Linked DNA regions of Maricaulis maris MCS10. The main gene of each other region encodes a partner of the protein of the gene in region 2 in a complex. Links are inferred from orthologs where the notes say so. Each region holds a gene or a part of one and is shown on either strand. Other genes may lie near its edges.

Region 1 (3,005 bases), 1.0 Mb from region 2 along the record:
TCATCGCATTGCGACCGGCCTCGATGCGCTTGGCGATGGCGATTTCGCCTTCGCGTGACAGGAGCTCGACCGAACCCATCTCGCGCAGATACATGCGGACCGGGTCATCGGTGCGATCGGCGGAGGACGGGGTGTTGAGACCGGTGACGGCTGTCTTGGAGGCGCCGGCCACAGCACGGCTGTCGCTCTCCTCCTCGTCATCACTGTCTTCCTCATCATCATCCGATGATGTGGTGGCCGCGGAGGCTGCGCCTTTGGCCGGCTTCGGCGTTTCGGCGGAGTCGTCGTCCACATCGCTGTCATTGTCGACAACATTGATGCCCATCTCGGACAATTGTGCGAGCACGTCTTCGATCTGCTCGGACGAGAATTCCTCGCTCGGCAACACCGCGTTCAGCTCATCATGGGTGACATAACCGCGCTTTTTGGCGGTCTTCACCATGTTCTTGACGGACTGGTCGGTCAGGTCCAGCAGCGGACCGTCCGAGTTTTCCGTCGCGTCGTTGGCTTCAGCCGATTTGCTCATCTAATCGTCCCTTGTCGCGCCGCCCACGGGGCGCGCAATCAGAATTATACGCATCAGGATGATTCTGAACGAGAGCTTTCATGCCGGTAGGCGTCAACTACCTGCCGAAAGCGTTCCGAATCCGCCTGCTTGAGTTCTTCGTCCAGACGGGCGCGCGCCTCATCACGACGTGTCTGTGCTTCGCTTCGTTCCATATAGGCGTGAGCCAGCCTCATCCAAGCCTTAGCCCTCACCTCTGGAGACGCCTCCATACCGCCCAGTTCCGCTCGCATGGGTCTGCGCTCACCGTCGAGCCGCTTTATCTCTGCCGCGTATCCGGCATCGGCCAATTCGGCCCTTAGCGTGTCGGTCTGCACAAACTGCCCAGAAGAGCAGGCGTCTAGAACGGCGTCGCGCAGCCTGTCAAGCGATCCCAACCGCAAAAGCGCGAGGGTTTCGACCTGCGAGGCGGCGATTTCCGGGTATTCCATGGCAGCAACCAGCAGCAGATGTCCCAGCCGCGCGGTTGGATCGGCCTGTCTGGACTGCTTGTTGCGCAGCTCCGCCGTGGCCCCCAGCGCCACGCCCTTGCCCGGCTTCCACGGTCCGCGCTGACCGCGCTGCCCCGACTGCGGACGAGCACCGAACAGGGCATCCATGCGCTGGTCGAATTCGCGCTTGTACTCCTCGCGGATATCGCCATCGGTAATCTGGCTGACCAGCGCCCGGATGCGACGACGGAAGCCGGCCCGGCGGTCGGGGTCATCCAGCGGCTCGACCAGGACCTCGCGCTCCCAGATCAGATCGGCCAGCGAGCGCGTCTCGCGGAACACGGCGCGCAGGGCGTTGGCGCCCTCCTCGCGCAAAATGTCATCCGGGTCCTTGCCATCGGGCATGAAGGCAAAGCGCAGCGTCTTGCCCGGCTGCAGCAGCGGCAGCGCCCGGTCGGCGGCCTTGAACGCCGCGGCGCGGCCGGCACTGTCACCGTCCAGGCACATGACCGGCTCACCACCGGCACGCCAGAGCAGCTGTATCTGCTCTTCGGTGATGGCGGTTCCCAGCGGGGCAACACCGTGCTCCAGCCCGGCGCGCGACAGGGCGATCACATCCAGATAGCCTTCGGCGACGATCAGGCCGCGAATATCCTGTTTGGGATCGGACGCCGCCTTGCGGGCTTCCGGATAGCGATAAAGCACCGAGCCCTTGTGGAAAATCGGGGTCTCCGGCGAGTTGAGATATTTGGCCCGCGCCTCTTTCGACAGGGCCCGCCCGCCAAAACCGACCAGGCGATTGCGCGGATCATGGATCGGAAAGGTGATGCGGTCGCGGAAGCGGTCATAGGGCGAGCCGCTATCGGGTTCGATCAACAGGCCGCACTCGATCAGGTCGGAGACCGGCGCCCCGGCGGTGACCAGCTCGTCCTTCAGCGCCGTCCGGCTATCCGGCGCATAGCCGATGCCATAGCGGACACAATCCTCGCCGGTCAGGCCACGCGATTTGAGATAGAGGCGCGCCTCCTCGGCCTGCGGCGACCGCAGGGCGCGCAGGAAAAAGGCCTGGGCGCTCCCCATCCACTCGACGAGGGACTTGCGATGCTGGGTCTTTTGCTGGCTCTCCGGATCCGGCTCGGGCAGGCGCAGCCCCGCCTCACCGGCCAGACGCTCGGCCGCCTCCATGAAGGACAGGCCCTCCATCTCTTCGAGCCAGGTGAAGATGTCGCCATGCTTGCCGGAGGCAAAACAATGATAGAAGCGCTTCTCGTCATTGACGAAAAACGAGGGCGAGCGTTCTTTCTTGAAGGGTGAGAGGCCGACGAATTCGCGGCCCTGGCGCTTCAGGGGAACCGAGCGGCCAATGAGGTCCGACGGGCGCACACGCGCCTTGATCTCGTCGATGAAGTCCTCATTGAGACGCATGACCGTCGAATACCCTGTGACCGCGACCCGCCCCACACAGATCAGCCGTGCATGATGCGCGCGAAAGCCGCGCGCGTCACGTCCTCAATCCGCGACCACCATCGGGCCGCAAAAGGTGTCGGGATCAGGCTGACGCCAGCAGGGTCTTCACCTTGGCACCGGCCTTGGCAAAATCCATGCGACCGGCATAGCGCGACTTCAGCTCGCCCATGCAGCGGCCCATGTCCTTGAGACCGGTGGCGTCAAGCTCACTGACCACGGACTGGGCGGCATCGGCGATCTCGCCATCATCCATCGGCTTGGGCAGGTATTCGCGGACGATGGCGGCTTCGTCGCGCTCGGCTTCAGCGAGGTCGAGACGGCCGGCCTTCTCATAGGTCTCGGCGCTTTCCTCACGCTGCTTCACCAACTTGGTAAGCAGGGTCATGATTTCGGTGTCGCCACAGCCGGAACAACGGTCTTCCGCGCGGGCGGCGATATCACGATCCTTGATGGCAGCCGAGATCAGGCGAAGCGTCGACAGACGCGCCTTGTCCTGGGCCTTCATGGCCGTTTTCATATCCGTAATGATGCGTTCGCGAAGC
Region 2 (2,979 bases):
CCGGCGGGGCCGGTCGGCGGTCCAGCAGGCGCCATAGCCGACCGTGTCGCCGGGCTGCAGGGTGCGGATCTGCAGGATGGGAGCGTCAATCGCCACAACCGGTTCGAAGGGCGACGCCTGGCCCGGCGCCGGCATGCCGCTGAACAGGGCCAGGCCGGGGCGCAACATGTCGAAATGATAGGCTTGGCCCAACAGCGTTCCCGTCGAGTTGGACAGGCTTGCGGGAATGCCCGGGAGGGCGTGGCGGATCCGCTCGAATCGTTGCCGCTGCTGCTCATTGAGGGGGTGGTCCGGATCATCCGAGCAGGCCAGGTGGCTCATGATCTGCCGGACGTCCAGCGCGTCGATACGGGCCGGGTCGGCGAGCAAGGCCTCGGTCTCCGCCGCGTCGAGTCCCAGACGGCTCATCCCGGTATCGAAATGGATGGCGCAGGGCAGGTCCGGTGCCAGCGCGCGCAGGTCTTCCAGCTGTTGCAGGTCGTTGATGACCGGGAAAAGCGAAAGCTGGCGCAACTCGGCCAGTTCCGACGGCCAGAAGCCGTTGAAGACGAAAATGTCGGCCGGTCGTCCGGCCAGGGCTTCGCGTGCTTCGCGCGCTTCGGAGGTATGGGCGACATAGAAACAGCGGCACCCCGCATCAGCAAGCGCGGGAACGACTTGCGCCGCGCCGAGGCCATAGCCATTGGCCTTCACCACGGCGCCGACACTGGCGGTGGGGGCGAGCGTCTGCAGGGCCGCGTAATTACGCTTGATGGCGGCGAGATCAATGATCAGCCGTGGGGCCGGATGGGCTCGGCGGGACGACGTCCCGGTATCACTCATGCGGGTCGTCAAAGCGCGTTTCCAGATCGGTGAATTTGGTCAGCATGCCGTCAAAGGCCAGTTTCGCCGTGCCGATCGGACCGTGGCGCTGCTTGCCGATCACCACTTCAGCGACCCGCTCGATGCGGCGGAATTCATCTTCCCAGGCGTGATATTCCGGTGTGTCCTCGCGCGGCTTTTCGCGTTCCTTGTAATAGGCTTCGCGATAGACGAAGAGGACCACGTCGGCGTCCTGCTCGATCGAGCCGGATTCGCGCAGGTCGGAGAGCTGGGGCTTCTTGTCTTCGCGGTTCTCGACCTGGCGGGAGAGCTGGGACAGGGCGATCACCGGGACCGCGAGTTCCTTGGCCAGGGCTTTCAGGTTCTGCGTCACTTCGGAGACTTCCTCGACCCTTGAACTGCCGGAACCGGCCTTGGTCGAGGTGATCAGCTGCAGGTAGTCAACCACGATCAGATCGAGACCATGGGTCCGTTTCAAGCGACGGGCGCGTGCGGCCAGCGCCGAGATCGGCAGGCCACCGGTATCGTCGATGAAGAGCGGCAGGCTCTGGATTTCCAGCACCCCGTCGCGGATTTCCTCGTACTGGGTGGCGTCGATCATGCCCTGGCGGATCATGTAGCCGGGAATGCTGGTATGATCGGCGATGAGACGTGTCGCCAGCTGCTCGGCCGACATTTCCAGCGAGAAAAAGCCGACCACGCCGCCCTTGGTCGTCTTCTTTGAACCATCCGGCTGCAGCTCGTGTTCATAGGCCTTGGCGACATTGAAGGCGATATTGGTGGCCAGCGAGGTTTTCCCCATCGACGGACGACCAGCGAGGATGATCAGGTCGGACGGGTGCATGCCGCCCAGCTTGCGGTCCAGCTCCATCAGCCCGGACGAGATGCCGGCCAGCCCGCCATCACGCTCGAAGGCGGCAGCGGCGGACGCGACCGACTCGGTGAGGGCCTGCTTGAAGCTGACAAAGCCGCGCGAGGTCGAGCCGGCCTCGGCCAGGTTGAACAGTTTCTGCTCGATGCCCTGGATCAGGTCGCGGGCATGCACTTCGGCGTCGGCGCTGGCGGCATTGGCGAGGTCATGGCCGATGCGGATCAGCTCGCGGCGCAGGGCCAGCTCATAGATGATGCGAGCGTATTCGACCGCCGCATTGCCGGTCGCGGCGCCTTCCATCAGCACAGCGAGATAGGTGGTGCCGCCAATATCCTTGAGACCGTCATCGCGATCGAAATGGGTCTTCAGCACAACCGCATCGGCCAGCGAGCCACGGCCGATCAGGTCGGTCGCCGTCTCAAAGATGCGACCATGGACCGGATCATAGAAATGCTCCGCCTTCAGCCAGTCGGCGACGCGGTGGAACATCTCGTTGTCGTAGAGCAGGGCGCCCAGGAAGGCCTGTTCGGCATCCAGATTGTGCGGCGCTGAGTCCAGCTCGGCGACGTCGGTCTCGGCTTCATAGGGCAGGAGTGCAGTGGTCATGCCTATTGGGATACAGAAGGCGGCGCGGCGATACACCCCCCTGATACGGTCCCGGCGGTGATTGCCCACAGCTGAGTGGTTGGCCTGTGGACAAGTGTGGATAACCGCCTGCGACCCTGCAAAAGAAAACGGGCCGGTCTGGTGACCGGCCCGTTTCCGTCAAACGTGAGAAGTGACAGTCGCTTACGCTTCTGTCTCTTCGCTTTCGTCTGCACCGGCGTCTTCGGTTGCTTCGCGCTGGGCAGCCAGTTCCTGGCCTTCCTCGCTGGCTTCGAAGAGCTCGGCGGCCTGGGCGTCGGCGATGGCGCGATCTTCGTCAGCCTGGGCTGCGATCACGTCTTCACCAGCGGCCTGGCGTTCGGCTTCATCCTGCGACCGGGCGATGTTGATCGTCACGGTCACCGACACGTCGGCGTGCAGCTTGATCTTCAGCTCATGCAGGCCGAGCGTCTTGATCGGCGCGTTGAGCGCGATCTGCGAGCGGACGACCTTGGTGCCGCTTTCCGACACGATCTCGGCGATGTCACGCGAGGTGACAGAACCGTAGAGCTGACCGCTTTCGCCGGCCTGACGGATCATGACGAAGCTTTCGCCATCGATCGTCTTGCCGGATTCAGCAGCTTCCGCAGCCCGTTCGGCATTGCGCTTTTCGAGGAGCTCACGCTCGACTTCAAAGCGCG

Evidence for each region. Proteins that work in one complex are often made in the same cells at the same time.
Region 1: the proteins of MMAR10_RS06295 (region 2) and dnaG are in contact, whole or in part, in a crystal structure (PDB 2R6A), measured with the Geobacillus stearothermophilus proteins. The link is inferred for Maricaulis maris MCS10 from one-to-one orthologs. Residues at the interface, in WP_033016901.1 of Geobacillus stearothermophilus: Ser13, Glu15, Ala16, Gln18, Glu91, Leu92, Asp94, Ala95, Val96, Pro97, Thr98, Ala99, Ala100, Asn101, Tyr104, Tyr105, Ile108; in WP_049624496.1 of Geobacillus stearothermophilus: Lys456, Leu457, Leu458, Pro459, Ala460, Asn463, Ala464, Leu467, Leu535, Leu536, Ile537, Ala538, Gln544, Glu545, Asp548, Tyr549, His552.

What each region holds. Positions count from the first base shown.
Region 1 is NC_008347.1:2,322,720-2,325,724, forward strand. Bases 1-2,937 are described here. They hold dnaG (DNA primase), read right to left. Parts: upstream 2,422-2,937; coding sequence 580-2,421; downstream 1-579. Other genes in these bases: rpoD (RNA polymerase sigma factor RpoD), read right to left, coding at 1-526; MMAR10_RS11060 (GatB/YqeY domain-containing protein), read right to left, coding at 2,546-2,937. Also shown: more of MMAR10_RS11060, read right to left, coding at 2,938-3,005. UniProt on the Escherichia coli protein: RNA polymerase that catalyzes the synthesis of short RNA molecules used as primers for DNA polymerase during DNA replication.
Region 2 is NC_008347.1:1,319,791-1,322,769, forward strand. Bases 58-2,968 are described here. They hold MMAR10_RS06295 (replicative DNA helicase), read right to left. Parts: upstream 2,300-2,968; coding sequence 815-2,299; downstream 58-814. Other genes in these bases: alr (alanine racemase), read right to left, coding at 58-822; rplI (50S ribosomal protein L9), read right to left, coding at 2,483-2,968. Also shown: more of alr, read right to left, coding at 1-57; more of rplI, read right to left, coding at 2,969-2,979. UniProt on the Escherichia coli protein: The main replicative DNA helicase, it participates in initiation and elongation during chromosome replication. Travels ahead of the DNA replisome, separating dsDNA into templates for DNA synthesis.